Linked DNA regions of Mesorhizobium shangrilense. The protein of the gene in region 2 binds, or shares a complex with, the protein of the main gene of each other region. Links are inferred from orthologs where the notes say so. Each region holds a gene or a part of one and is shown on either strand. Other genes may lie near its edges. The genes, in order: sdhA and PD284_RS15500.

Region 1 (15,088 bases), 2.3 Mb from region 2 along the record:
ATCCCGTGGACCTCGGAGCTTCGCTTGTCGACGCCGAAACGGTTGGCGAACGCATCACGGTGCGCGGCAGGGTGATCGACGGCGGCGATCAGACCGTGACCGACGCGGTCGTGGAGATATGGCAGGCGGATGCGAACGGCTTCTACCCGAGCCCGGTTGAGACGCGAGGAACTGCCGATCCCCATTTCGCCGGCTGGGGGCGCTCCGCGACGGACCCGGAGACCGGCGTCTTCGCCTTCGACACCGTCAAGCCCGGGCGCGTCCACCACTCCGACGGCACGCTGATGGCGCCCCACATCTCGGTCTGGATCGTCGCGCGCGGCATCAATCTCGGGCTGCAGACCCGCATCTACTTTGCCGACGAAGCATCGGCTAATGCCGAGGATCCCTTGCTCGCTCGCATCGAACCGCCCGAGCGTGCCAAAACGTTGATCGCATCGCGCCAGGGTTCGGTCTATAGCTTCGACATCCGCCTGCAAGGCGACGGGGAAACGGTGTTCCTCGACATGTGACGGGAGGGCGTGGATGGCATCTGGCGAGCGATCTCCATGGGACGGGTCGCGGCAGTGACGTTCTCCGCCTTCGACCACCTGCTGCTCGGCGGCCTCCTTGGTGACGAGGAGATCGCGGGATATTTTGCGGCCGAGGCCGAGATCAGCTCCATGCTTGCCTTCGAGGTGGCGCTCGCCGAGGCGGAGGCGGCATGCGGCATCATCCCCAAGTCGGCAGCCGAGGCGATCAGCGCTGCGGCCGCCGCCTTCTCCCCCGACATGGACGCAATGCGGCGCGCCACGTCCGTCGACGGCGTGACCGTGCCGGAGTTCGTCCGGCAGCTGCGCCGGGCGGTCGGCGGCGAGGCCGCGCAGCATGTCCATTTCGGCGCCACCAGCCAGGACGTCATCGACACCGGCCTGATGCTGCGGCTCGTTCCCGTCCTCAACATTCTCCGGAACCGGCTGTCGATCCTTCTCGCCGTGCTGCAGCAGGTCGAGACGCGCTTCGGCGCCAATGTGCTGACCGGACACACCCGCATGCAGCCTGCCATCCCGATCTCGGCGGCCGATCGCATACGCGCGTGGCGCGAGCCGCTCGTCGACGAGGCGGAACGGCTCGCGGCGTGGATCGCCGACCGCGCCGCCATCCAGTTCGGCGGTGCTGCCGGAACACTCGAAAAACTCGGCGACAAGGCGGCGGCCGTCCGCGCCGGGCTGGCGGAAAGGCTCGGGCTTGCCGACGCGCCGCAATGGCATAGCCAGCGTGCGCGCCTGGTGGATCTTGCGAACGTGCTGTCGATGATCACGGGCGGCCTCGGCAAGTTCGGGCAGGATGTCGCCCTGTTGGCGCAGGGCGGCAGCGAGATCGCGCTTGCCGGCGGCGGCGGCTCGTCGGCCATGCCGCACAAGCAGAACCCGGTTGCCGCCGAGACGCTGGCCGCGCTGGCGCGCTTCAATGCGACCCAGTCGTCGGCCATGCACCATGCGCTCGTTCACGAGCAGGAGCGCTCGGGCGCGGCATGGATGCTGGAATGGATGGTGCTGCCGCAGATGGTCTGCGCGACGGCGGCGGCGCTGCGCCACGGCGTCGAGCTCGCGGGCAGCATCCGACGCCTTGGAAAGAGCGATGATGCATAATCCCGGGATTATGCAAACGCCCCCGGATTTCATTTTTGCATTACCGAACGGTATGGCAAGGTTCGCAACCGGCTGTGGTTTTCCTGGGGAGGAAGCGACGCGGCCAAGGGAGGTAACATGAAACGTCTGCTGCTGGCCGCATGCGCGGCCCTGGCGCTCAGCGCCGCTGCCCAGGCCGACACGGTGAAGGTCGGGGTGATCGGACCGTTTTCGGGACCGTTCGCCCTGCAGGGCAAGAACTTCAAGGCGGGCATCGACGCCTACATGGCGATGCACGGCGCAACGGTGGGCGACGACACCGTCGAGATCATCTACCGCGACATCCCTGCGGCCGACCCGGCGCAGTCGAAGGCGCTCGCGCAGGAGCTGGTCGTCAAGGAAGGCGTGCAGTATCTCGCCGGCTTCTATTTCACCCCTGACGCGATGGCGGCCGCGCCGCTGCTCGAGCAGGCCAACGTGCCCATGGTGGTGATGAACGCGGCGACGTCCGCCATCGTGACCAAGAGCCCGTTCGTCGTGCGCACCTCCTTCACCATCTGGCAGAACGCCTCGCCGATGGCCCAGGTGGCTTTCGAGGGCGGAGCCAAGAAGATCATCACCGTTGTCAGCGACTACGCGCCCGGCCACGACGCCGAGGCCGCGTTCAAAGCGGGCTTCGAGAAGGCCGGCGGCGCGATCGTCGAATCGATCCGCATGCCGATGTCGACCAACGACTTCGCCCCGATCATGCAGCGCATCAAGGATTCCGGCGCGGAGGGCGTGTTCGCGTTCCTGCCTTCGGGCCCGCCGACGCTCGGCTTCGTCAAGGCCTACAACGAGAACGGGCTGAAGGACGCCGGGATCAAGTTCTTCGCGACGGGTGACCTGACGCAGGAATCCGACCTGCCGGCGTTGGGCGACAGCGCGGTCGGCCTACAGACGACCTTCCACTATGCCGTGTCGCACGACTCGCCCGAGAATAAGGCCTTCGTCGAGGCGGCCCAGAAGGCGATCGGCAACCCCGCCGAACTGTCGTTCCCGTCGGTCGGCGCGTTCGACGGCATGCACGTGATCTACAAGATGATCGAGGCGACCGGCGGCGCGCAGGACGCGCAGAAGGCGGTCGATGCCGTCAAGGGCCTCGCCTGGACGAGCCCACGCGGCCCCGTGTCGATCGATCCGGAGACCCGGCACATCGTCGAGAACGTCTACCTGCGGGAGGTCGCCAAGGCCGAGGACGGCACCTACTACAACAAGGAGATCCGGACCTTCGAGAAGCAGGGAGATCCTGGACTGGCGGCTGCCAAGTAGGCAGGCGCGGCTGACAGGCCGGGGACTGCATCCGCAGCACCGGCCAGCACGCGCGAACGCAAAGCCCGTTCCGCCCAGGGATTGGTTTCAGTTGCCCAGTGGGGGGCGCATGCCGGCTGCGTGAGCCAGGAGCAACCTGGCCGCGCAGAGCCGGCAAGGCAATTGCGAGACCGCGCTCCAGGTCGCACGACGGAGGAGAGAGACCGGACAGGCCCGCTTCAATGACCTCCAGCGCTTCACTTCCCGCTCACAGCGCGTAGAGTACCAGTCCGGATCCTAGGCAGCCCGAACCATGCAAACCATCTTGAGCGTCGCGGTCGATGCGCTTGCCTACGGGATGGTGCTGTTCGTTATCTCCATCGGCCTGTCGGTCACGATGGGCCTGATGCGCGTCGTCAATCTGGCCCATGGCGCGTTCGCCATGATCGGCGGCTACATCGCATCCTATGCGGCCCAGTCGCTGGGCCTCGGCTATGCCGTCGCGGTCCTGCTCGCCGTCTTCGGCACCATTGCCATCGCGATACCTATCGAGCGCTTCCTCTACCGCCGCATCTACGGCGCGCCTGAATTGACGCAGGTGCTGATGACCATCGGCATCACCTTCTGCGTTATCGGCATCGCCAACTATGTCTTCGGCCCGACGCTGAAAACCATTCCGCTGCCGCAGGAGCTGCGGGGCTCCGTCGACCTCGGCTTCCGATCGATCGGCGCGCACCGGGTCTTCGCCATCCTGTGCGGACTCGGCGTTGCGGCGGTGCTTTGGTACGCGATCGAGCGGACGGCCTTCGGCGTGAAGCTCAGGGCTTCGGTCGACAACGCCGCCATGGCGGCGGCGCTCGGCGTGCGCACCGAGATCGTCTATGCAGTAAGCTTCGCCGCAGCCGTCGGCCTCGCCGCGTTCGGCGGCGTCATCGGGGCCGAGCTGCTGCCGGTCGAGCCGTATTATGCGCTCCGCTACATGGTGACGTTCCTGGTCGTCGTCTCGGTCGGCGGGGCCGGCTCCATTCCCGGCGCGCTCGTCGCATGCCTGCTGCTCGGCGGCATCGATACGGCCGGACGCTACCTGATGCCCGAGTTCGGCGAGTTCTTCTTCTATCTCGCCGTGATCGCAATCGTCTGGGTGTTCCCGCGCGGCCTCGCCGGGAGGGCCGGCTGATGGCAGTGGCTTCCGAAGAGGATCGTCTCGCCGCCTCCGCCCGCGCGGGCGGGCTGCGCGGCGGCGTCATCGGCCTCGCCCTGATCCTGGCCCTTGCCGTGGCGGGCTACTTCCTGTTCCCCAACAACCTCGCGCTGCTGACGCGCATCGTGGCCATCGCGCTGCTGGTCCTCTCGCTCGACCTGGTGACCGGCTATTGCGGCGTCGCGACGCTCGGGCACGCCGCCCTCTTCGGCGCGGGTGCCTATGCCGCCGGAATAGGCGCGGCCCATTTCGGCATCACCGACCCGCTGCTGATGACGCTCGCCGGCATCGTCGGCGGCGCCGTGGCGGGCCTGGTCAGCGGCGTCGTCATCCTGCGCGCCCACGGGCTTCCGCAGCTGGTGCTGTCGATCGCCCTGATCCACCTCTTCCATGAACTCGCCAACAAGACCACGTCGTGGACGGGCGGCAGCGACGGCCTTGCCGGGATCACGCCCGATCCGCTGCTCGGCATGTTCGCCTTCGACCTATGGGGCCGCACCGCCTATTGGTACGGCATCGCGCTGCTGGTGCTCGTCTTCGTGCTGCTGCGCATCCTTGTGCGGTCGCCGTTCGGCATGCTGTGCCGCGGCATCCGGGAAGACGCGCTCCGGGTGCGCGCGATCGGGGCGTCGCCGCACGCGGCGCTGATGAAGATGTACGTCATCTCGGGGGCTGTGGCCGGAGCTGGCGGGGCGCTCAGCGCGATCTCGACGCAGGTCGTCGGGCTGGACAGCCTGTCCTTCACCCTCTCGGCCGAGGCACTCGTGATGCTTGTCCTGGGCGGAACCGGCTCCCTCTACGGCGCGCTCGCCGGCACCGTCATCTTCATGCTGTTCGAGGATTTCGTTTCGGCAGCGAATCCTTTCCACTGGCTGACTTTGGTCGGCGCGCTGTTGATCCTGGTCGTGCTCTTCGCTCCCAAGGGCCTCTACGGCACGGCCGCCGAACTCATCTCGCGCCGCAAGGAGGCCCGCGGATGAGCCCGATCTTCGAGGTCCGCAAGCTGAACAAGGCCTTCGGCGGGCTGGCGGTGACCCGCGACGTGAGCCTGTCGCTCTCGCCCGGCGACCGGGTGGCCCTGATTGGCCCAAACGGCGCCGGCAAGACCACCTTCGTCAACATCGTCACCGGAACCCTGAGGCCCGATTCGGGCGAGGTCCTCCTCGGCGGCGAGACCGTTACGAAGGTCGGCCAGGCGGCACGCGTCAAGCGCGGCCTGGTACGGTCCTTCCAGGTCACGCGGCTGTTCCACGACATGAGCCCGGCCGAGCATGTCGCCCTGGCGATCCTGCAGCGGGAAGGCCGTGCGGGACGCATGTTCGGTGATTTCCGGGCAATGCCCGAGGTCATGCAGGAGGCGAACGCGCTCCTGGCGACGCTCGGGCTGGAGGCGCAGGCGCACCGGAAGGTGCGCGAGATCGCCTACGGCCAGCAGCGCCTGCTCGAAATCGCGCTCGCGCTGGCGCTGCGGCCGAAGGTGCTGCTGCTCGACGAGCCGGCGGCAGGCGTCCCGCAGAGCGACACCGCGCGGATCGAGGCTGCCCTTGCGGGCCTGCCGCCCGACCTGGCCGTGCTGATGATCGACCACGACATGGACCTCGTCTTCCGCTTCGCGAGGCGCGTCGTCGTGCTTGCGGCGGGCGCCGTCATCTTCGACGGCCTGCCGCATGACGTGACGCGCGACCAGCGCGTGCGCGAAGCCTATTTGGGGAGTTACGCCGGTGCCGGCCGCGCAGCTTGAGGTGACCGATCTCGTCGCCGGCTACGGGCCGACGCGCGTGCTCGACGGCGTGTCCTTCGCGGCGCCCGCCGGGTCGCGGCTTGCCGTGCTCGGCCGCAACGGCATGGGCAAGACGACGCTCCTGGCGACTTTGGCCGGCCTGACGCGCCGCCTCGAAGGGTCGATCCGTCTCGGCGACGAGGATTTCACACGGCTGGGCACGGCGGCGCGCGCCTTGAAGGGGCTTGGTTACGTGCCGCAGGCGCGCTGGGTCTTCCCCACCCTGACGGTCGAGGAGAACCTGTTCGTCGGACTCAAGGGAAGACCGAAGGGCGCGATCGAGGAAGCATACGCCATGTTCCCCCGGCTGGCGGAGCGTCGCGCCAATCTCGGGTCACAGCTCTCCGGCGGCGAACAGCAGATGCTGTCGACCGCGCGCTCGATCCTAGGAAGGCCATCGGTGCTTCTGCTCGACGAACCGCTGGAGGGGCTGGCGCCGGTGATCTGCGAGGAACTGATGGCGGCGTTCTCCCGGCTTGCCGCCACCGGGGAAATGACACTCGTGCTGGTCGAACAGCGCATCCAGAGCGCGCTGGATTTCGCGGACCACGTGATCGTGCTGGAGCGCGGACGCATCGCCTGGTCGGGCAAGCCGGCCGAACTGGAGGCAGATCACGCAGCGGTGGAGCGGCTGCTGGGGGTCGGCGGGCTGCATTGAGGGCGCGGTGCACCCCTCCCCCTTGAGGGGAGGGTGGTCGCGAAGCGGCCGGGTGGGGTGATCGCGGCAGTGCTCGACCTTTCCCAGCGCCGGCGTGTGGCCGCGGTGACCACACCCGTCCAATCGCCTTTGGCGATTGTTCACCCTCCCCTCAAGGGGGAGGGGGAAACTCAAACCCTCTCCAACGCCACCGCGATGCCTTGGCCGACGCCGATGCACATGGTGGCGAGCGCCAGCTTAAGGCCGCGCTCCCGCAGCTCCAGCGCGGCCGTCCCGGTGATGCGCGCGCCTGACATGCCGAGCGGATGGCCGAGCGCAATGGCTCCGCCGTTCGGGTTGACGTGCGCCGCGTCCTCCGCGATGCCGAGTTCGCGCAGCACCGCGATGCCCTGCGAGGCGAAAGCTTCGTTCAGTTCGACGACGTCGAAGTCCGTCGGCTTAAGCCCGAGCCTGGCGCACAGCTTCCGGGTGGCCGGCGCCGGGCCGATGCCCATGATGCGCGGCGGCACGCCGGCAGTCGCGCCGCCGAGGATGCGCGCGATCGGGGTCAGGCCGTGCTTGCGCGCCGCTGCCTCGGAAGCGACGATGAGGGCGGCCGCACCGTCATTGACGCCCGACGCATTGCCCGCGGTCACCGTACCGCCGACCTTCTTGAAAGGCGTGCCCAGCTTTGCCAGCGCTTCCAGCGTCGTGCCGGCGCGCGGGTGCTCGTCCTTCTCCACGACGATCGCGTCGCCTTTGCGCTGACGGATCGTTACGGAAGCGATTTCTTTTGCCAGCCGGCCGTTGGCCTGCGCCGCGACGGCCTTCTCCTGGCTGCGGACTGCAAAGGCATCCTGATCCTCGCGGCTGACCGAAAACTCCTCGGCGACGTTCTCGCCGGTCTCCGGCATGGAGTCGATGCCGTACTGGGCCTTCATCAGCGGATTGACGAAGCGCCAGCCGATGGTGGTGTCGTGGATCTCCGCGTGACGCGAGAAAGCCGTGTCGGCCTTCGGCATGACGAAGGGCGCGCGGCTCATGGACTCGACGCCGCCCGCCAGCATCAACTCGGCCTCGCCCGCCTTGATGGCGCGGGCGGCGGCGATCACCGCATCCATGCCCGAGCCGCAGAGCCGGTTGATCGTCGTGCCGGGCACCTCGGTGGGCAGGCCCGCCAGCAGCAGCGCCATGCGTCCGACATTGCGGTTGTCCTCGCCTGCCTGGTTGGCGCAGCCGAAGATCAGGTCGTCGACGGCGGCCCAGTCGACCGACGCGTTGCGCTCCATCAGCGCCTTCAGCGGGACGGCCGCAAGATCGTCAGGGCGCACGCTTGACAGGGATCCGCCGAAGCGGCCGATTGGCGTGCGCACATAATCGCAGATGAATGCTTCGGTCATGCCTATGCTGCCTTGTTCGGAGTGCCGGCATGCGCCGACTTGGTGCGGGCCTGCAGGTCACGCAGTGTCTTCAGCTCCAGCGCCGTGGGCGCCGGCGTTTCCTCAAGATGGTCGGCGAACTTCACGGTCCAGCCGCACGTCTCCTGCACCTTGTCACGGCTGACGCCCGGATGCAGCGAGACGACGGTGAATTCCCTGGTTACCGGATCGGGCTTCCAGATCGCGAGGTCGGTGATGAGCAGCGTCGGTCCCGCCGTTTCGATCCCCAGTCGCTGGCGATGGTCGCCGCCGTCGCCGTGGCCGAACGAGGTGTAGAAGTCGATCTTGTCGACCATGCCGCGCTTCGACTGCGCCATGGTCACATATATCTGCTGTGCCGAGGTCGCGATCTCGGGTGCGCCGCCGCCGCCGGGAAGGCGGGTCTTTGGATGGGCATAATCGCCGATGACAGTGGTGTTGATATTCCCGAACCTGTCGATCTGCGCCGCCCCCAGGAAACCGATGGTGATGCGCCCGCCCTGCAGCCAGTAGCGGAACATCTCCGGCACCGACACCGTCGTCACCGCGGTCTCGCACAATTCGCCGTCGCCGATCGACAGAGGCAGCACGTCGGGCTTGGTTCCTATGGTTCCGCTTTCATATATCAAGCATATATCAGGTGCATGGGTCAGCCGTGCGACGTTGCAGGCAGCCGAAGGGGCGCCGATGCCGACGAAGCATACATCGTCGCCACGGAGCGCGCGCGAGGCCGCAATCGTCATCATCTCGCTCGGGGTGAAATCGACTGGCTGGCTCATTTGGCGCTCCTCAGATGCGCAACGCGCGCGGCAAAATCGTCGGCGCTCTTCTCCATCACATTGGCCTGCATCCACGCCTGGAAACGGTCGCGGTCCGCCGCGATCTCGTCCCATTCCAGATAGGCGGCGTTGTCGCGCGCATAGTAGCCGTGGGTGTAGGAGGGATGCGAGCCGCCGGGCACCACCGCGATCGCCTTGATCGTCCAGGCAGGCAGGATCGTCAGGTTGGGATGCAGGCCCTCGAAATCGTCGACGACCTCCTCCACCGTCACCACTGCGCGCTTCGCCGCGAGCACGGCCTCCTTCTGGATGCCGATGATGCCCTCGATGAGCACGTTGCCCTTGCGGTCGGCCTTCTGCGCATGGATGAAGGTGACGTCGGGCCGGATCGACGGCACGGCGGCGAGTTTTTCGCCCGTGAACGGGCACTCGACCCATTTGATGTTCGGGTTGACCTCTGCCAGCCCGGCGCCGCGATAGCCGCGAAAGATCGCGCATGGCAGGCCCGCAGCCCCCGCCTCATAGGCGTTCGCCATGCCTGCGTGGCTGTGCTCCTCCACCTCGACCGACCGCGGCCAGCCGTTTTCGATCGAGTCGCGGGCTCGCCTGAGCAATCCGACGCCGGGATTGCCGACGTAGGAAAACACCAGCTTTCGCACCATGCCCATGCCGACCATCTGGTCGTAGACCAAGTCCGGCGTCATGCGGATCAGCGTGAGGTCCTTGAACCCCTGGCGGATCGCCTCATGCGCGGCGGCGGTCGGTATCAGGTGGGTGAAGCCTTCGAAGGCGACCGTGTCGCCGTCGTTCAGGTTTTCGGCGACCGCCTGTTGCAGCGCCATGAACTTCGCCATGTCCGCGCTCCTTCTCAAAAGTTCGTATTGCGAACAGATGTTTTATATGCGATACATGCGTACATGCCTACAGAAATCGAGTCAACTGACAATTCATCGCCGGACCAGGCGCGCGACCTCGTGGGATCGCTCATCAAGGGCCTGTCGGTCATGGAGATCCTGGCCGTACACCCGCAGGGGATGACGCTGACCGAGATGGCCGAGGAGACGGGGCTGACACGCGCCGGCGCGCGCCGCTTCCTGCTCACCCTGACGGCGAGCGGGTATGCGCAGCAGGACGGCCGCCGCTTCACGCTGACGCCGAAGCTGATCTCGGTGGCGCGCAGCTGGCTGGGCCGCGCATCGCTGTGGACCTATGCCGAACCCTTCATGCGGGAGGTGTCGGAAGCGCTGAACGAATCCTGTTCGGCCGCGGTGCTGGCGGGCGAGGACGTCGTCTATGTCGCCCGGGTACCGGGCCGGCACATCGTCAGCATCGCGCTCAGCGTCGGCACGCGCCTGCCGGCCTACTGCACCTCGATGGGCCGCGTCCTGCTGTCGGACCTGGACGATGCCGAACTCGAACGCTTCCTTGCAGCGGCAAAGATCGAGCAGCGCACTGCAAAGACGATCACCAACCGCACCGCATTGGCAGATACGATCCGCCGCGCCGGCACACAGGGCTACGCGATCGTCGACGAGGAGCTGGAACCCGGATTGCGCTCAATCGCCGTGCCGATCCGCAACAGGAAGGGTAGGATAGAGGCGGCGATCAACGTGTCGACGCAGTCGGCTCGCCTGTCAGTCGCCGAAATGCGAACGGAAATCCTGCCGCATTTGCAGACGGCAGCCGTTCGCATCGAGGCATTCTTCGCTGTCGGCTAGGCCGCGAACGCGAAACGAATGTGCCGGAAGATCCGGCGGGCTACGCGTCGCCGCTCAGCCTCTTCAACTGCTCGGCAAGCGATGCGACCTGCTGCTCGAGGGCGGCGACACGCGTCTCGAGATCCTCCGGATAGGCGCTGACGGCCGGCCGGATGGCTGCCGGCTGGCTCGACACCTCCACCGGGCCGGAAAGCAGGTGCGCATAGCGCTCCTCGCGCTGGCCGGGCCCGCGCTCGATCAGCTGCACCAGCGGCGGCCTGCGGCCGATCATCAGGTCGAGATTGCTGCGAACGTCGTCGATCGAGGAGAACCTCGCCATGCGCTCCGCACGGGCGAGCAGTTCGTGCGCCGTCTGAGGGCCGCGCAGGATCATCAGGCCGAGCAGGGCGATCTGCGCCTGCGTCAGCGAGAAGCGCTGCGCGAGCAGATGCTCGTAGCGCTCGACGCGCGAGGCGAAGGCCTGCCGCACCAGTCCCTTCTGCTCCAGCGTCGAAAGCGCGCGCCGCACATCCACCAGTTCCAGCGCCATCACAGGATCGCGCGCCGTCTTCTGATTGGCGGCCGCATGTGCGCCATTGAGCGTCAGCGGATAGACGTCCGGCGTCAGCTCCTTCTTCTCGACGAGACAGCCGAGCACGCGGGCTTCGATGGGGGTGAGGAGGGGGAGGTCAGGCTGATCGGTCATGGTCCGCACGCACTACACGAGAGACACCGGCGCGGGCAAGTCGCGTCAGGCCCGGCGCTGGCGTCGGCCGCCACGCGAAGACTGGACAGCTCGCGAAGATGTGATCTGATGCGGCGTTTCTCTTGCAGGAGGGGTGCAATGTTCTTCGGGGTTTCCACGCTTCAGACATTCCACGTGCTCGTCAGCCTTGTCGGCATCGTCAGCGGACTGGTCGTCCTCTACGGCCTGCTGACGTCACAGAGGATGAGCACGCTCACCGCAATTTTCCTGGCCACGACGCTGGTGACCACGCTCACCGGGTTCCTGTTTCCCATCACAGTCTTCACGCCTGCGCTCGGCGTCGGCGTCATCTCGACGCTGGTGATGATCGTCGCGCTTCTGGCGCGCTATCCGCGCCGGATGCGGGGCCCCTGGCGCGCGATCTATGTCGTGACCGCTGTTCTGTCGCTCTACCTGAACGTCTTCGTCCTGGTGGTACAGCTGTTCCTGAAGGTTCCCGCCCTCAACGCGCTGGCGCCGAACGGATCGGAACCGCCCCTCGCGGTCGCGCAAGGGCTGGTCCTGCTCTTCTTCGTGGTCACCGGCTACCTTGCGGTGCGCCGGTTCCACCCGGTCGGAGCGTTCGGCCGCGCAGCGGCCCAGGGCAATCCCTAGACCCTGCGCTCCACCATCATCTTCTTGATCTCGGCGATCGCCTTGGCGGGGTTGAGGCCCTTGGGGCAGGTCTGCGCGCAGTTCATGATGGTGTGGCAGCGATAGAGGCGGAACGGGTCCTCGAGATTGTCGAGGCGCTCGCCCTTTGCTTCGTCGCGGGAATCGATCAGCCAGCGATAGGCCTGCAGCAGAACGGCGGGGCCGAGGTAGCGGTCGCCGTTCCACCAGTAGCTCGGGCATGACGTCTGGCAGCAGAAGCACAGGATGCACTCGTAGAGGCCATCGAGCTTCTGCCGGTCCTCGTGGCTCTGCAGCCATTCCTTGGCCGGCTCAGGGGAGACGGTCTTGAGGTAGGGATCGATCGAGGTGAGCTGCGCGTAGGGCACGGTGAGGTCGGGCACGAGATCCTTCACCACCGGCATATGCGGCAGCGGGTAGACTTTTACGGCCCCCGAAATGTCGTCCATGCCCTTGGTGCAGGCCAGCGTGTTGGCGCCGTCGATGTTCATGGCGCAGGAGCCGCAGATGCCCTCGCGGCATGAGCGGCGCAGCGTCAGCGTCGGATCGACCTTGTTCTTGATCCAGAGCAGCGCGTCGAGAACCATCGGCCCGCAATCGTCGAGATCGACGAAGTAGGTGTCGATGCGGGGGTTCTCGTCGTCGTCCGGCGACCAGCGGTAAATCCGGTACTCGCGCAGGTTCTTCGCGCCTTCCGGCTTCGGCCAGGTCTTGCCGGGGCGGATCTGCGAGTTCTTGGGAAGGGTGAGTTCGACCATGGTTCCGTCCCTGCCTCAGTAAACCCGCGCCTTGGGCGCGATTTTCTTGGGGTCGATACCGCCCTGTTCCACCGGCAGCATGGTTTCCGTCTTCACCGGCCTGTAGTCGAGCTTGACCTTGCCGTTGGCATCCACCCAGGAGAGCGTGTGCTTGCGCCAGTTGGCGTCGTCGCGGGAGGAGAAATCCTCGCGGGCGTGCGCGCCGCGGCTCTCCTTGCGCGCCTCCGCGCCGTAGACCGTGGTGATGGCGTTGGCCATCAGGTTTTCCAGTTCCAGCGTCTCGACGAGGTCTGAGTTCCAGATCATCGAGCGGTCGAACACCTTGATGTCCTTCAGCTCGCCCCAGATTTCCGAAATGCGCTTGCAGCCGTTCTCCAGCGATTCCTGCGTGCGGAAGACGGCGGCGTCGTCCTGCATGGCGCGCTGCATCTTCTCGCGAAGATGGGCCGTCGGCGTCTTGCCGTCGGCATGGCGCAGCCGGTCGAAGCGATCCATGATCTTGTCGACCGCGGCCGTGTTGAGATCGGGGACCTTGCTCTCGCGGTCCACCACCTCGCCCGCCTTGATGGCTGCGGCGCGGCCGAAGACGACCAGATCGATCAGCGAGTTGGAGCCGAGGCGGTTGGCGCCGTGCACCGATGCGCAGCCGGCCTCGCCGACGGCCATCAGGCCGAGGATCACGCGGTCCGGATCGAGCGGGGTGGGGTTCAGCACCTCGCCCCAGTAGTTCGTCGGGATGCCGCCCATGTTGTAGTGGACGGTCGGCAGCACCGGGATAGGCTCACGCGTCACGTCGACGCCGGCGAAAATCTTCGCGCTCTCGGAGATGCCGGGCAGCCGCTCGTGCAGCACCGCCGGATCGAGATGGTCGAGGTGCAGGAAGATGTGGTCCTTGTTCTTGCCGACGCCGCGCCCGTCGCGGATCTCAAGCGTCATGCAACGCGAAACGACGTCGCGCGAGGCGAGGTCCTTCGCCGACGGCGCATAGCGCTCCATGAAGCGCTCGCCTTCGGAGTTGACGAGGTAGCCGCCTTCGCCTCGCGCGCCCTCGGTGATCAGGCAGCCCGCGCCGTAGATGCCGGTCGGGTGGAACTGGACGAACTCCATGTCCTGCAGCGGCAGGCCGGCGCGCGCCACCATCCCGCCGCCGTCGCCGGTGCAGGTGTGGGCGCTAGTCGCCGAGAAATAGGCGCGGCCGTAGCCGCCGGTCGCCAGCACGACCATCTTGGCCGAGAAGCGGTGAATGGTGCCGTCGTCGAGGTTCCAGGCGACAACGCCGGTGCAGGCGCCGTCTTCCATGATCAGGTCGAGCGCGAAATACTCGACGAAGAACTGCGCGCTGTGGCGCAGCGACTGGCCGTAGAGCGTGTGCAGGATGGCGTGGCCGGTGCGGTCGGCGGCAGCACAGGTGCGCTGCACGGGCGGGCCGTCGCCGAAGTTCATCATGTGGCCGCCGAACGGCCGCTGGTAGATCTTGCCTTCCTCGGTGCGGGAGAAGGGCACGCCGTAGTGCTCGAGCTCGTAGACGGCGGCCGGCGCCTCGCGCGCCAGGTACTCCATGGCGTCGGTGTCGCCCAGCCAGTCCGACCCCTTGACGGTGTCGTACATGTGCCACTGCCAGCTATCCGGGCCCATGTTCTGCAGGGAGGCGGCGATGCCGCCCTGTGCCGCGACGGTGTGGGAGCGCGTCGGGAAGACCTTGGTGATACAGGCCGTCTTCAGACCCTGCTCGGCCATGCCGAGGGTCGCGCGAAGTCCGGCCCCGCCGGCGCCGACCACCACCACGTCGAACTTGTGGTCGACATAGTTGTAGGCCGCTCCGGCCTTCTTTTGTGCGTCAGCCACGCCTCAGCCTCCGAATGCGATCTTGAGCAGCGCGAACACGCAGGCCGCCGCGACAACGGCGGTGAAGAAGGTGTTCAGCACGATCAGCGCGAGCTTGTTGCCCTCGCTGTGAACGTAATCCTCGATGACGATCTGCATGCCGAGGCGCATGTGGTAGAGCACCGAGAGCACGACCAGGATCATGACGAGCGCAACGAATGGCTGGCCGAGCGCGGCGCGCACCTCGGCATAGCTCGCCCCGTTCAGGGAAATCAGGAACCCCACGAAAAACAGCATCAGCGGGATGTTGGCGATGGCCGTGACCCGCTGCCGCCAGAAATGGCCGGTGCCCTCGCGAGCGGAACCCAGTCCGCGGACCTTGCCGAGCGGAGTGCGCATGTCGCTCATGATCAGAAACCCCTCGCGGCGTAGCCGGCGATCCAAACCAGCACGGTGAGTACGATCGAGCAGACCAGGGTCGCCCAGGCGATCTTCGACGCCGTCTCCTTCTCGAGTCCGGCTCCGGTGTCCCAGATGAGATGACGGATGCCGCCCATCATGTGATGGAAGAGCGTCCAGGTGTAGCCGAACAGGATGATGCGACCGAACCAGCTGCCGAAGACCGCGTTGGCGATCTCGAATTGGCGCTCGGAGCTGGCGGCGGCGATGAGCCACCACGCGACGAGCAAGGTGCCGAAGTAGAGCGCGCCGCCGGT
Region 2 (15,042 bases):
CGCTGTTCGAGATCCTGCTCAACGCGCAGCAGGGCTACATCATCCCCAAGGCCTATGTGATGGGCCTGACCGGCGACCCGCAGGTCGCCGATGTATCCGACTTTGAAGCCTTCGGCCTGAAGCCCGTCGGGACCGGGCCGTACCGCATCAGCGCTTTCCAGCCGGGCGAGACGGTCGTCTACGAGAAGTTCGCCGAGCACTACGGCGAGGCTGCCCCGCTCGACCGCGTCGAACTGCGCCGCATCGGCGAGATGGCGACGCGCCTGACCGCGCTGGCCAATGGCGAAGTCGACATCATCACCAACGTGGCGCCGGATCAGCTGGCAACGATCGAAGCCAATCCCGCGCTCAAGGTCGAGGGCAACGTCACCCCGCTCTTCCATCTGGTGTTCTTCAACACCGAGAACCCGCGCCTGGCCGACAAGAAGCTCCGTCAGGCGCTCAGCCACGCCATCGACCGCGACCTGCTCAACGAGGCGCTTTGGCTGGGCAAGGCCGTTGTTCCCTCGACCCATACCTATCCGCAGTATGGCGAGCTCTACACGCCCGAACTGAAAACGTTCGAATACGACCTGGAGAAGGCCAAGGCCCTGCTCGCCGAGTCGAGCTACGACGGCAAGCCGATCCGCTTCGACACCGACGCGGTCTACTACACCAACGGCCTGCTCGCCGCCCAGGCGATCAAGGAGATGTGGGCCGCGATCGGCGTCGAGCTGAACCTCAACGTCGATCCCAAGTGGACCGGCAACGACGCCGACATGGAAACCCGCAACTGGTCGAACCCGATGTATTTCGCCGATCCGGCCGGTTCCTACGGTACGATGTGGAGCCCGACCGGCGCCCGCATCACCAGCGGTTCGTGGAAGCCCAGCGAAGAATACACCGCGATGTGGGAGCGCTTCCGTTTCTCGACTGACGTCGCGGAGCGCAAGGCCGCCTATGCCGAGATCATGGCCTATGTGAAGGAAGAGGCGCCGTTCGTGCTGCTCTACCAGCCATACGAATCGTACGGCCTCAGCAAGAGCGTCGAGTGGAAGCCCCTGCCCGGCCACATCCCCTACGTGCTCGACTTCCGCGCCGGCAACGTCGCCGTCGCCGACTGATCCAGCCAGGCCGTCGGCGAGCGCTATCGCCGGCGGCCGCGCTCTACCCTTTTCCAGGAAACCGCCATGACCGCCCCCATGCTGCTCAGCGTCGAGAACCTGCGCATCAGCTTTGCGACCGAGCGCGGCCAGTTCGTTGCCGTCGACGACCTCTCCTTCACCGTGGCCGCGGGTGAATGCGTCGCCGTCGTCGGGGAGTCGGGCTCCGGCAAGTCGGTGACGGCGATGTCCATGCTCGGCCTGACCGCGTTCAATGGCGGGAGCATCGACGCCGGCGCCATCCGCTTCCGGCGTCGCGACGGCTCCGACTGCGACCTGACGCAATTGTCCGGAAAGTCAATTCAGCAGATCCGCGGCGACGAGATCGCTATGATCTTCCAGGAGCCGATGACAAGCCTCAATCCGGTGTTCACCGTCGGCGAACAGATCGCCGAAGTGATCCGCCAGCATCGCCGGGTCGATGCCGCGGAGGCAGCACATAGGGCGGTCGATCTGCTCAGGCGCGTGCGCATTCCCGAACCGGAACGGCGCTTTGCCCAGTATCCTCACGAGCTGTCGGGCGGCATGCGCCAGCGCGTTGTCATCGCCATGGCGCTCGCCTGCGAGCCGCGCCTGCTGATCGCCGACGAGCCGACGACCGCACTCGACGTCACCATCCAGGCGCAGATTCTCGATCTGCTGCGCGAGCTGGCGGACGCTTCGGAGATGGCTGTCCTCTTCATCACCCACGACATGGGCGTGGTCGCCGAGATCGCCGACCGGGTCGTGGTCATGCATCACGGCCGCAAGGTCGAGGAGAACACCACGGCCGCGCTGTTCGCGGCTCCATCAGAGTCCTACACCAGAAGGCTGCTGGCCGCCGTGCCCAGGCTCGGCAGCATGAAGCCGTTTGCCGGTCCGCGCCGCTTCGGCGACGAGACGCCGGATTCGGAGACCAGGGCAAAAAGAGAACCGCTGCTTACCGTGCGTGACCTGACGACGCGTTTTCCCGTGCGTACGGGGGCGTTCAAGCGGCACGTCGCCAATGTCCATGCCGTCGATGGCGTCTCGTTCACCCTCGGCAAGGGCGAAACTCTCTCGCTGGTGGGCGAATCGGGTTGCGGCAAGTCCACCACCGGCCGCTCGATCCTCAGATTGGTCGAGCCCAATTCCGGCGCCGTCGAGCTCGAGGGCGAAGACGTGCTGACCCTGACCAAGGACAGGCTCCGGGCCAGACGCCGCGACATGCAGATCATCTTTCAGGATCCCTATGCGGCGCTCGACCCGCGCCTGACCGCCTTCGAGCAGGTGGCCGAACCGCTGGTCATCCACGGAATCTCAACCGGCTCTGCCCTGCGCGATCGCGTGGTCTCGCTGATCCAGCGCGTAGGCCTGACCGAAGAGCAGCTGGAGCGCTACCCGCACGAGTTCTCCGGCGGCCAGCGCCAGCGGCTCTGCATTGCCCGGGCGCTGACGCTTTCGCCCAAGATCATCATCGCCGACGAGCCGGTTTCGGCACTCGACGTGTCGATACAGGCGCAGGTCGTCAACCTGATGATCGAGCTGCAGGAGGAGCTGGGGCTTTCCTATCTCTTCATCTCGCACGACATGGCCGTCGTCGAGCGCATGAGCCACCGCGTCGCCGTGATGTGCCTGGGGCGGATCGTCGAGATCGGCCCTAGGGCCACCGTCTTCGGCGATCCGCGGCATGACTATACAAGGACGCTGCTGTCGGCCGTCCCCAGTCCAGACCCGTCCAGGCGCCGCACCGCCGCACTGCCGGCAGGCCAGCTTCCTTCACCCATCCGTCCGGTCGGCCACGCCTTCGAGGCCCCGGTCTACGACCAGGTCGGCCCGGACCATTTCGTCCTGATGAACTGACGCATGACAGGAGACACCATGCTCGCCACCTTCGCCGCGCCGGGAAAATTCTACCGCGGCAATCTGCACACCCATTCCAACCGATCGGACGGCGGGCTGGAGCCGCAGGACGTCTGCGGGCGCTACAAGGCGGCCGGCTATGACTTCCTCTGTCTCTCCGACCATTTCCTGCAAAACTTCGATTTTCCGCTGACCGATACGCGTCCGTTCCGCGACGAGACGTTCACCACGATCATCGGCGCCGAGCTGCATGCGCCGAACACGCATCTGGGTGAGCTTTGGCACATCCTGGCGGTCGGCCTGCCGCTCGATTTCGCTGCCACGAGCGCGTCCGAGACCGGCCCGCAGCTGGCTCGGCGGGCAGCCGAGGCAGGCGCATTCGTCGGCATCGCCCATCCGCAATGGTACGGGCTCAATACCGAGGACGGGCTGTCGATCGACGCCGCCCACGCGGTGGAGATCTACAACCACACCTGCGAACTGCTGTCGGCGCGCCCGGATGGTGTGGTGATGTTCGACCATCTCCTGAACGCGGGCCGTAAGCTCACCGGCTTTGCCGCCGACGATGCGCACTTCAAGGCTGACGGCGCTTTCGGGGGCTGGGTGCAGGTCAAGGCCGAGGAACTGACGCCGGAAGCCCTGCTCGCGGCGCTCAAGGCCGGTCACTACTACGCCAGCCAGGGCCCGGAAATCCTGTCGGTGGAGCGCGACGGGGACAAGCTCCACGTCGAGACCACGCCCGCCCGTTCGATCTCGCTTGCCGGCCGTGCTTCCGCCTCTGAAGTCGTCCATGGCGAGGCCATCACCACCGCCACGCTCGACCTCTCCAAATTCGCGGGCTCCTGGTGCCGCATGGTGGTCACCGCCGCCGACGGCAAGCGAGCCTGGAGCCAACCGGAATATTTGTGACCGAGGGCATCTGGCGGCTGACAGCCGCCTACGCCGCTGCCTTCTCCACGAGGCGCGCCAGTTGCGTCATCACAACGGCCGAGCCTGCCAGCCGCTTGTCGGGCGTCGGCCAGTCGCGGATGAACACCACGCTCTGGTCGGGCCTGATCTTCGCCAGGCTTCCCTGCTCGCCGATGTAGCGGACGAGACCAACCGGATTGGAGAACTCGCGCTTGCGGAACTGGATTACGACGCCCTTCGGTCCGGCGTCGAGCTTCTCGACATTGGCCTTGCGGCACAGCGCCTTGATGAAGACGATCTTTAGCAGGTGCTTCACCTCTTCCGGCAGCGGGCCGAATCGGTCGATCAGCTCGGCCCCGAAGGCGTCGATCTCTTCCGGGGTCTCCAGTTCGCCCAGGCGGCGATAGAGCGCCAGCCTGAGCTGCAGGTCGGGCACGTAGCCTTCCGGGATCATCACGGCAGTGCCGACCGAGATCTGCGGCGACCAATCGCCGTCCGAAACCTCGCCCGTGCCCTTGATCTCAGCGACCGCCTCTTCGAGCATCTGCTGGTAGAGCTCGAAGCCGACCTCCTTGATGTGGCCGGACTGCTCCTCGCCGAGCAGGTTGCCGGCGCCACGTATGTCGAGGTCGTGGCTGGCGAGCTGGAAGCCCGCGCCGAGCGTGTCGAGCGACTGCAGCACCTTCAGCCGGCGTTCGGCGGTGTCGGTGAGCTGCTTGTTCGCCGGCAGGGTGAACAGCGAATACGCACGCACTTTGGAGCGCCCCACCCTGCCGCGCAGCTGGTAAAGCTGGGCAAGGCCGAACATGTCGGCGCGGTGCACGATCATCGTATTCGCAGTCGGGATATCGAGGCCGGACTCCACGATGGTCGTCGACAGCAGCACGTCGTACTGGCCGTCGTAGAAGGCGTTCATGATGTCGTCGAGCTCGCCCGGCGGCATCTGCCCGTTGGCGATGCCGACCTTCAGCTCAGGCACCTGCTCGTGGAGAAAATCCTTGATCTCGGCGAGATCGGAGATGCGCGGAACGACATAAAAACTCTGGCCGCCGCGATAGCGCTCGCGCAGCAGGGTCTCGCGGATCACCAGCGGATCGAAGGGCGAGATGAAGGTCCTTACCGCCATACGGTCGACGGGCGGCGTCGCGATCAGCGACAGCTCACGAACCCCCGTCAGCGCCAGCTGCAGCGTGCGCGGAATCGGCGTCGCCGAGAGCGTCAGCACGTGCACGTCGCTCTTCAGCTCCTTCAGCCGCTCCTTGTGCTTGACCCCAAAATGCTGCTCCTCGTCGATGATCAGTAGGCCGAGGTTCTTGAAAGTGATCGAGGAGCCCAGCAGCGCGTGCGTGCCGACGACAACGTCGACGGTGCCGTCCGTGATGCCCTTCTTGGTCTCGGCCAGTTCCTTGGAACCGACCAGCCGCGAGGCCTGGCGGACGGTAACCGGCAGGCCGGAAAAGCGCTGCGAGAACGTCTTGAAATGCTGCCGGGCAAGCAGCGTAGTCGGCACCACCACCGCGACCTGGAACCCTTCCATTGCAGCGACGAACGCGGCGCGCAACGCCACCTCGGTCTTGCCGAAGCCGACGTCGCCGCAGATCAGCCTGTCCATCGGCTTGCCGAGCGAGAGGTCGTCCAGCACCGCGTCGATGGCGCTCTGCTGATCGTCCGTCTCGTCGTAGGGGAAGCGCGCGGCGAACTCGCCATAGAGCCCGTCCGGCGGGTTGATTTCCGGAGCCGGCCGCATCTGGCGTTCCGCGGCGAGATTGATCAGCTGACCGGCCATCTCGAGCAGGCGGCGCTTGAGCTTCGCCTTGCGCGACTGCCATGCGCCGCCGCCGAGCTTGTCGAGCGTCGCTTCCGCAGAGTCGGACCCGTAGCGCGACAGGAGTTCGATGTTCTCAACCGGAAGGAAGAGCCGTCCGTCTCCCGCGTAGTGGATCTCCAGGCAATCGTGCGGCGCGCCCGCCGCCTCGATCGTCTTGAGGCCGATGAAGCGGCCGATGCCGTGATCAGAATGCACGACGATGTCGTTGGCCGACAGCGAGGCCACCTCTGCGATGAAATCCGCCGCGCGTTTGCGCTTCTTGCGGCGAACGAGGCGGTCGCCGAGCACGTCCTGCTCCGCGACGACGACCAACCCGTCCGTTTCAAATCCGGCCTCCATCGGCAGCACCGCGAGACCGGCCTGCCCGTCTTTCAGCCGCTCGACGTCTGCGAGTGTCGTCACCTTGGCGAGGTTGCCGAGGTGATGCTCGCCGAGGATCTGGCCGAGGCGATCGAGCGAACCTTCCGTCCAGCCGGCGATCACCACCTTGCGTTTCGCCGCGCGTTCGTCGGCGACGTGTTTCACGACGGCATCGAAGACGTTTGCGTTGGGGTCCGCGCGCTCCTGCTCGAAGCTGCGCCCCGCCCTCGATCCGCCGTGCAGTACCTTGCGGCCCGTCACCTCAGGGGCGTCGAACGGCGTGAGATCTATGCCGGTGCGCTCGCCGATCGCCTTCGCCACGTCTTCCGGCGAAAGGTAGAGCCGGTCAGGCGGGATGGGCTTGTAGGGCACCGCATCCTTCAGGGCGCTGTCGCCCTGCTTCCTGCGGGCCTCGTAGTGGTCGAGGATCAGTGCGTGGCGCTCCGTCAGCGCCTCGTGCGCCAGGTGATCAAACACGACGGGAGCGTCAGCCACATAGTCGAAGATGGTGTCGAGCCGTTCGTAGAACAGCGGCAGCCAGTGCTCCATGCCCGAGAAGCGACGTCCCTCCGACACGGCAGCATAGAGCGCGTCGTCGCGCGACGGCGCGCCGAATGTCTCGATATAGGCGCGGCGGAAGCGGCTGATCGTCTCCGGCGTCAGCGCCACTTCGCTCATCGCCTGGAGCGTCATCGTGCTGCGCTGCCCGGTCGTACGCTGGGTTGCGACGTCAAAGGCCCGGATCGATTCCAGCGTGTCGCCGAAGAAGTCGAGCCGCAGCGCCTCCGGCGTTCCCGGCGCGAATAGATCCAGTATGCCGCCGCGCACGGCGAACTCGCCGATGTCGCGCACCGTCGACACCCGGTCAAAACCGGCGCTTTCCAGCCGCGCGGTCAGCGCTTTCATGTCGATCTGGTTGCCGGGCTTAGCGCGGAAGGTCTGCGCGTCGATGATCTCGGCCGGCGGGATGCGTTGCAATAGTGCGTTAGCTGTCGTCAGCACAAGCGCGCGGTGCGGCGCCCTGGCTAGGGCGATCATCGCGCCGAGCGCATCGAGCCGCCTCGCGGCGGCGTCGGCGCCGGGCGAGACCCGGTCATAGGGTAGACAGTCCCAGGCTGGAAAGTCGAGCACGGGCAGGTCCGGCGCAACGAAGGCGAGGGCCTCGATAAGTTGGGGCAGCTTCTGTCCGTCGCGCGCGACGAAGATCATCGGCCGGTCTGCTGCGATCTCCTTCGAGATCTGGGCCAGCGCGAACGCTTCGTAGCCGTCGGCTACGCCGTCTAGGGTGAACAGCCCGGCCCTGCCCTTCGGCAGGCCGATCGTTTTCGTCAGGCTCATCGGGTCACGTTCAGAATGTCATCGCCCTTCGGAACGCGAGTATGCGCTCGAAGAGCGGTGTGTTGTGTTCGGCCGGGATTTGCCGTTCGCCGGTGACCCAGGCCAGAAGGTCGGTGTCGGGAATATCCAGAAGATGCTCATATTGGTCGATTTCAGCGTCGGTCAAGCCGTCGATCGTCGCATCCGCGAAGGTGCCCAGCACCAGGTCCAGCTCGCGCATGCCGCGATGCCAGGAGCGGAAGAGGACCTTGCGCCGCCGGATGTCCAGCCCATCGCTCGAACGTGTTGTGCCTGTCATCTTCGCCTCTCTTCAGGTGCGCGCCTATAGCGTGGATAGACGCCCGAGTCATGCTTGCATGCGGGGTGCATCCGCCTAATGTCCTCGCCATGTACGCGCTCCACCTCTCGCTCTGCCCGTCCACAACCCCTTCCAGCAGGGAGCGTAGGTGAGATGCGCCCGCCCCTCCTCGATCCGCTGTTCGCGCCCATCACCTCGCTCGACGGCGTCGGCCCCAAGGTGGCCAAACTGATCGAGAACGTCGTGCCCGCCGACCTCGGCGACCGCGCCGCGCGTGTCGGCGACCTGATTTTCACGCTGCCGCACTCGGTGATCGACCGCCGCCATCGACCCGGCATCGCGCACGCGGCCGAGGGCGCAATCGTCACGCTGGAGGTGCGCGTCGACCGCCACCAGCCGCCGCCGCGGGGAAATCGCTCGGTCCCCTACCGCGTCTACGTGCACGACGACACCGGCGAACTCGCGCTGACCTTCTTCCACGCCCACGCGGCCTATCTCGAAAAGTCGCTGCCGGAAGGCGAATGGGTGGTCGTCAGCGGCCGCATGGAATGGTTCAACGGCAGGCCGAGCATGGTCCATCCCGACCACATCGCGCGTCTCGAGGATGCGGCCAGCCTACCGCTCGTCGAGCCCGTCTATCCTCTGACGGCAGGGCTCTCCGCCAAAATCCTCCGGCGCGCGATCGGCCAGGCGTTGGCCCGGGTTCCCGCGATGCCGGAATGGATGGACCCGTCGATTGCGCGCCGCCACACGTTTCCATCCTTCGCGCAGGCGTTGCAGCGCTTGCACAATCCCGCCGACCCCTTGGATCTGTCCGCCGAGGGTGTGGCATGGCGAAGGCTCGCCTATGACGAATTCCTCGCCGGCCAGGTCTCGCTCGCGCTGGTCCGGGCGAATACCCGCCGACTTTCGGGCCGCCCTCTCACTGGCGACGGCCGGATCGAAGACGCAGTCCGTCGCGCGCTCCCCTATTCGCTCACAGCCTCCCAGGAACAGGCGCTCGCCGAGATCAATGCCGATCTGGCCGAGCCCGAGCGCATGCTGCGCCTGCTGCAGGGCGACGTTGGCTCAGGCAAGACCGTCGTTGCGCTGCTGGCCGCCGCCCGCGCCGTGGAAGCTGGCGGCCAGGCGGCTCTCATGGCGCCGACTGAGATCCTTGCCCGGCAGCACCTCGCCACTATCGCTCCACTGGCCGAGCGCGCCGGCATGCGCGCGGCGATCCTCACCGGCCGGGAGAAGGGACGCGAACGGGCAGAGGTTCTCGAGGGCCTTGCGAGCGGCGCGATCCATCTGGTGGTGGGCACCCACGCACTCTTCCAGGAAGCCGTGGCCTATCGCGACCTCGTGCTCGCCATCGTCGACGAGCAGCACCGCTTCGGCGTGCACCAGCGCCTCGCCATCACGGCCAAGGGCAACGCGCCGGACATGCTTGTCATGACGGCGACGCCGATCCCTCGCACGCTCGTCCTCACTGCTTTCGGCGATATGGACGTCTCCCGCCTGACAGAAAAGCCGGCCGGCCGGCAACCGATCAAGACCGTCACCTTGCCGCTAGAGCGCTTCGACGAACTGGTCGACCGGATGCACAAGGCGGTCTCGGAGGGGCAAAAAATCTACTGGATCTGCCCGCTCGTGGAAGAATCGGAGGAGATCAAGCTGATGTCCGCGGAGGACCGTTTCAATTCATTGAAACCTGTCTTTGGATCGGCAATCGGCCTCGTCCACGGGCGCATGAAGGGCGCCGAGAAGGACGAGGCGATGCGCGCCTTCAAGTCCGGCGAGACCCGCGTGCTGATCGCGACGACAGTCATCGAGGTCGGCGTCGACGTTCCGGACGCCACCATCATCGTGATCGAGCATGCGGAACGGTTCGGCCTCGCCCAGCTCCACCAACTGCGCGGCCGTGTCGGCCGCGGCGATCGCGCGTCGACATGCGTGCTCCTCTTTAAGGACCCGCTCGGAGAGACGGCCAAGCGCCGCCTCTCGGTCATGCGCGATACGGAAGATGGCTTCGTCATCGCCGAGGAGGATCTCAAGCTGCGCGGCGAAGGCGAGCTTCTGGGCACGCGGCAGTCGGGCACGCCGGGTTTCCAGGTGGCCCGCATCGAAAGCCATGCGGATCTTCTGGAGGTCGCCCGCGACGACGCGCGGCTGCTGCTCACGCGCGATCCGGACCTGCAGGATGAGCGCGGACAAGCGGTGCGGCTGCTGCTCTATCTGTTCGGACGCGACGAGGCGGTGCGGCTCTTGCGGGCAGGCTGAACCGCACTACTCTGCCGCCTTGCGGCGTCCTCTCAGTGCTGCCTCGGCCAACGCCTGCACCTTCGCCTCAATCTCCGGCCCCACCAGGCCAGCGGAGATCAGCAGCTTCGCGGCGTCCTCGATGCTCATGTCGAGTCGGATCAGGTCCTTCTCGTCAACATAGAGCAAATAGCCGGTGGTGACGTTGGGGGTAATCGGACGGAACACGGCGACGGTGCGGCTGTGCTCCATCGCCAGCGCGCGGTTGATTTCCGATTCCTGCTGCTTGGCGATGAAGACGATCGACCATGCGCCCTTGCGCGGATACTCGAACAGCGCCACCTCCTTGAAGAGGTCGGAACGGTTGGCGAGCACGGTCTCGAAAATCTGCTTCAGCCCGCCGTAGACGTTCCGCACCAGCGGCATGCGGTTGAGCAAGCGCTCGCCAAGACCGACGATGGCGCGGCCGACGAAACTCGCCGTGATGAACCCGATCAGCGTGATCATTACTAGGGCGACGATCAGGCCGAAGCCGGGCACGGAGAACTGCAGGTAGTTTTCCGGATTATAGCGGGCCGGGATGTAGGGCTTCACCCAGGAATCGATCCAGCCCACGACCGACCAGACCAGGTAGGCGGTGATCGCCAAAGGCGCGGTCACGATGATGCCGGTCAGGAAGTAGTTCCTGAGCCGCATCATTGCAGAGGCTTTTTGGCTGATGTCCGACATGTTTGCCCGAGATTGTGCGCTGCACTCCAATAGAGCAGCGTCACGAGGTTTGGACAATCAAATAAGTCGGAGCACCCTGGCGCTATTCGACGGTCACCGACTTCGCGAGGTTTCGCGGCTGGTCGACGTCGGTGCCCATGAACACCGCCGTATAGTAGGCCAGCATCTGGATGGGCAAAGCGTAGATGATCGGCGCGATCAGTTCCGGCACATCCGGCAGTACGATCGTCTCCATCGTCTTCACGGTCGCGTTGGCCGCCCCCTTGCGGTCGGTGATCAGGATGATCTTGCCGCCGCGCGCTGCGACCTCCTGCATGTTGGAGACGGTCTTTTCGAAAATGCGGTCGTGCGGCGCGATCACGATGACCGGCATGCTCTCGTCGATCAGCGCGATGGGGCCATGCTTCAGCTCGCCTGCTGCATAACCTTCGGCGTGTATGTACGAGATTTCCTTGAGTTTTAGCGCGCCTTCCATGGCGAGCGGGAAGCTGGTGTCGCGGCCGAGATAGAGCACGTGGCGCACCTGCGACAGCTCGCGCGCCACCTTCTCGATCTGCTCCTCCAGCTTCAGCACCTGGCTGGCGAAGCGGGGCGCCTCCGACAGCTGGCGCACCAGCGCCTTCTCTTCGTCGGCCGTGACCGTGCCCCGCGCCACCGCGGCGCGTACCGCGAGCGAGGCCAGGACCGAAAGCTGGCAGGTGAACGCCTTGGTCGACGCGACGCCGATCTCCGGGCCGGCCAGAGTCGGCAGGGTGACGTCGGATTCGCGCGCGATGGTCGATTCGCGCACGTTCACCACCGCGCCGATGGGCACGCCTTCCTTGCGGCAGTAGCGCAGCGAGGCCAGCGTATCGGCGGTCTCGCCCGACTGCGAGATGAACAGCGCAGCGCTTTGCTTGCTGAGTGGCATCTCGCGGTAGCGGAACTCCGAGGCGATATCGATGTCGACCGGCAGCCGTGCGTAGCGCTCGAACCAGTACTTGCTGACCAGACCGGCGAGGTAGGCCGTTCCGCAAGCCGAGATCGCCAGGCGATCGAGCGTTGCGAAGTCGAACGGCAGGTCGAGCGGCTTGGAAACGCCCTTGGTGAAGTCGACATAGTGCGCGAGCGTATGCGAGATCACCTCCGGCTGCTCATGGATCTCCTTCTCCATGAAGTGCCGGTGATTGCCCTTGTCGACCAGGAAGCTCGTGCCGATCGACTGCTGACGCTTGCGCTCGACCGGCTCGCCGGCCATGTCGAAGATCTGGATCTGGTTGCGGCGCACCACAGCCCAGTCGCCGTCCTCAAGATAGGTGATCGAGTTGGTGAACGGCGCCAGCGCAATCGCGTCGGAACCCAGGAACATCTCGCCCTCGCCATGCCCGACAGCGAGCGGCGGGCCGTTGCGGGCACCGACGATCAGGTCGTCGTCGCCGCGGAACATGATGGCGAGCGCAAACGCGCCCTGCAGGCGCTTCAGCGACCGATGGGCGGCATCGACAGGTCGCGCGCCGCGCCGCAGTTCGCGGGAAACGAGATGCGCCACGACTTCCGTATCCGTCTGCGAGGCGAACTCGTAGCCGTCCTTCTCAAGTTCGGTGCGCAGTTCGGCAAAGTTCTCGATAATGCCGTTGTGGACGATGGCCACGTCGTTCGAGAAATGCGGATGCGCGTTCGTCTCGTTGGGAACGCCGTGCGTCGCCCAGCGCGTGTGTCCGATACCGATAGTGCCGTCGAGTGGCTCCGCGTTCAGGCGACGCTCGAGGTTGATGAGCTTGCCCTCTGCCCTGCGTCGCGCCAGATTGCCGTGCTCGATGGTCGCCACGCCTGCCGAATCATAGCCGCGATACTCGAGCCGCTTGAGCGCATCCACAATCAGCGGCGCCACCGGCGAATGCCCGACGATACCGACTATCCCACACATGCAATTTCCTCTCGAATCCGGCAGATCTACGGGCGGCTTCTAGGCCCAGTCGCCAGCGGACAGAAATCACATTCAATGTCCGCACATGTCAGCCACGCATCCGTTCTGCGCGCAGACTAGCATCTCGAGGCTTGATGATGGGTTACTGAATTACCTGACTTTTTTGGCCGCAGCGAGCCGCTCGCGCAGCTGTTTGCCCCGGTCCGGCAGCGTCGTCTGCCTGGCGCGACCGAACGCCAGCGCATCGGCCGGCACGGACTCGACGATGGTGCTCCCCGACGCGACATAGGCGCCTGCCCCGATGGTGACCGGCGCGACCAGCGACGAGTTCGACCCGATGAACGCGCCCGGCCCGATGTCGGTGAAGAACTTGCTGAATCCGTCGTAATTGCAGGTGATCGTTCCCGCCCCGATATTGGCGCCCGCGCCGATCCGGGCATCGCCGATGTAGGTCAGGTGGTTGACCTTTGCGCCCTTCTCGACAACCGCCTTCTTCACCTCGCAGAAGTTGCCGACCTTGGCGTCGTCGCGCAGGTCCGCGCCCGGCCGCAGGCGCGCATAGGGTCCGACTTCTGCGCCCGTCGCGACGGTCGCGCCTTCAAGATGCGAGAAGGCGTGGATCACCACGCCTGCCGCAACCTTGACCCCCGCGCCGAAATAGACGTTCGGTTCGACGATCGTGTCCTGCCCGATCTCGGTGTCATGCGAGAAGAAAGCGGTTTCCGGCGCGACGAGCGTGACGCCTGCAAGCATCATCTGACGCCGCTTGCGTCGCTGCCAGATTGCCTCCGCCTCCGCGAGTTCAACTCGGGTGTTGATGCCGAGCACGTTTTCGAAGGCAACATCCTCGGCAAGCACGCGCAGCCCGCGCGCCCGCGCGATCTCCACAATGTCGGTCAGGTAGTATTCGCCTTTCGCGTTGGTGTTGCCAACCGCGTCCAGGAGTTCGAGAGCATGTTCGCCGGCGATCGCCATCAGCCCGCCGTTGCAGAACTTGATCCGACGCTCCTCCTCGGAGCAGTCGCGCTCCTCGCGGATCGCAATGAGTTCGCCCCTGTCCTCGATCAGCCGGCCGTAGCCGGTCGGGTTCTCCGTGCGAAAACCCATGACGACGACGGCAGCGCCGGACGCGAGCGGGCGTCGTGCTGCGGCCAATGCCTCGGCCTCGATCAGTGGCGTGTCGCCGAACATCACGAGCAGGTCGTCATAGCCTTCGGCGATGGCGCTGCGGGCGGCCAGCACCGCATGGGCGGTGCCCAGCCGCTGGGCCTGGACGAAGGTTCGTGCATTCGGTGCAAAGCTCTGCGCGGCGGCGTTCACCTGATCGCTGCCGTGCCCAGTGACAATGGCGACATTGCCCCCCGTGCGTGCGGCGGCGTTTGCTACATGAGCCAGCATCGGAAGCCGTGCGACCTCGTGCAACACCTTGGGCAGCGCACTTTTCATGCGCGTGCCCTCGCCGGCGGCAAGGATGATCGACAGGCAACTGCGCTCGGACATGGTGATTCAGCCTTACTTTGTGCCCAAGCGTCCTAACACCGACTGCGTTGCCAGCCAATCGGGTGCGCACCTCACCCGATGGTTTGAAGGATGGGGAACGTCTCGAGCAGCCAGTAGGAGGCGACCTGGATGCCACCGGTGATGAACAGCACGCCGGCCGCCACGAGCAGCACGCCTATCACCTTCTCGACCCGACCGAGATGCACGCGGAAGCGTGACAGGAAGCGCATGAAGGCCCCGGAGAACAGCGCAGCGATGACGAACGGTATGCCAAGGCCGAGCGAGTAGATGAGCAGCAGGAACGCACCCTCGCCCACGGTCGAGCTTCCGCCCGCCAGCGTCAGGATGGGCCCCAGCACGGGCCCGATGCAGGGCGTCCAGCCGAAGGCGAAGGCCAGGCCCATCAGGTAGGCAGCAGCCACGCTCGCCGGCTTACCCTTGGAATGGAAGCGGGCTTCCCGCGACAGCAGCGGAATGCGGATCACGCCCAGGAAGTTGAGTCCCATGATTATGATCAGGATGCCCGCGACGATCGCCAGTTGCTCCTGCCAGACGCGCAGGAAACGGCCGATCGTGGACGCGCCGGCGCCGAGCGCCACGAACACCGTGGTGAAGCCGAGCACGAAGGCGAGCGACGCCGCGAGCAGCGCCATCTTCTTGCTTCTCTCGACCACACGGACGCCGTCTTCGCGAAAATCGTCGACGCTGACGCCCGCCATGTAGCAAAGGTAGGGCGGCACCAGCGGCAGCACGCAGGGCGACAGGAAGGACAGCGCCCCCGCCCCGGCCGCGGTCAGATAGCCGACGTCAAGTTCCATGCACCCTCGCCTGCGGCATCTGCCGCGCCTTCGGATCAGCCCGCCATATAGAGGCCGGCCGCGAGAGGCGCCAATCACCCTTACGTGGAATGCTGAGGCAAGATGCCGCTCAGCGCCCGAAAAGCTGTTCGGCCGCCGTGGCCACGTCGGTA

What was found.
Region 1: the proteins of PD284_RS15500 (region 2) and sdhA are in contact, whole or in part, in a crystal structure (PDB 6C12), measured with the Escherichia coli proteins. The link is inferred for Mesorhizobium shangrilense from one-to-one orthologs.

What each region holds. Positions count from the first base shown.
Region 1 is NZ_JAQGPN010000001.1:941,799-956,886, forward strand. What follows is about bases 11,979-14,951. They hold sdhA (succinate dehydrogenase flavoprotein subunit), read right to left. Parts: upstream 14,394-14,951; coding sequence 12,564-14,393; downstream 11,979-12,563. Other genes in these bases: PD284_RS04710 (succinate dehydrogenase iron-sulfur subunit), read right to left, coding at 11,979-12,548; sdhD (succinate dehydrogenase, hydrophobic membrane anchor protein), read right to left, coding at 14,397-14,780; sdhC (succinate dehydrogenase, cytochrome b556 subunit), read right to left, coding at 14,783-14,951. In the rest of the region: pcaG (protocatechuate 3,4-dioxygenase subunit alpha), read left to right, coding at 1-512; PD284_RS04650 (3-carboxy-cis,cis-muconate cycloisomerase), read left to right, coding at 567-1,631; PD284_RS04655 (ABC transporter substrate-binding protein), read left to right, coding at 1,749-2,921; PD284_RS04660 (branched-chain amino acid ABC transporter permease), read left to right, coding at 3,214-4,077; PD284_RS04665 (branched-chain amino acid ABC transporter permease), read left to right, coding at 4,077-5,081; PD284_RS04670 (ABC transporter ATP-binding protein), read left to right, coding at 5,078-5,842; PD284_RS04675 (ABC transporter ATP-binding protein), read left to right, coding at 5,823-6,539; pcaF (3-oxoadipyl-CoA thiolase), read right to left, coding at 6,710-7,918; PD284_RS04685 (CoA-transferase subunit beta), read right to left, coding at 7,921-8,715; PD284_RS04690 (CoA transferase subunit A), read right to left, coding at 8,712-9,569; PD284_RS04695 (IclR family transcriptional regulator domain-containing protein), read left to right, coding at 9,633-10,433; PD284_RS04700 (YceH family protein), read right to left, coding at 10,474-11,118; PD284_RS04705 (hypothetical protein), read left to right, coding at 11,257-11,772; more of PD284_RS04710, read right to left, coding at 11,769-11,978; more of sdhC, read right to left, coding at 14,952-15,088. UniProt on the Escherichia coli protein: Two distinct, membrane-bound, FAD-containing enzymes are responsible for the catalysis of fumarate and succinate interconversion; the fumarate reductase is used in anaerobic growth, and the succinate dehydrogenase is used in aerobic growth.
Region 2 is NZ_JAQGPN010000001.1:3,213,703-3,228,744, forward strand. Bases 6,053-8,979 are described here. They hold PD284_RS15500 (FAD assembly factor SdhE), read right to left. Parts: upstream 7,697-8,979; coding sequence 7,409-7,696; downstream 6,053-7,408. Other genes in these bases: mfd (transcription-repair coupling factor), read right to left, coding at 6,053-7,398; recG (ATP-dependent DNA helicase RecG), read left to right, coding at 7,850-8,979. Also shown: PD284_RS15480 (ABC transporter substrate-binding protein), read left to right, coding at 1-1,103; PD284_RS15485 (ABC transporter ATP-binding protein), read left to right, coding at 1,170-2,963; PD284_RS15490 (CehA/McbA family metallohydrolase), read left to right, coding at 2,967-3,872; more of mfd, read right to left, coding at 3,901-6,052; more of recG, read left to right, coding at 8,980-9,958; PD284_RS15510 (DUF502 domain-containing protein), read right to left, coding at 9,965-10,636; glmS (glutamine--fructose-6-phosphate transaminase (isomerizing)), read right to left, coding at 10,749-12,572; bifunctional UDP-N-acetylglucosamine diphosphorylase/glucosamine-1-phosphate N-acetyltransferase GlmU, read right to left, coding at 12,723-14,072; PD284_RS15525 (cytochrome c biogenesis CcdA family protein), read right to left, coding at 14,144-14,890. UniProt on the Escherichia coli protein: An FAD assembly protein, which accelerates covalent attachment of the cofactor into other proteins.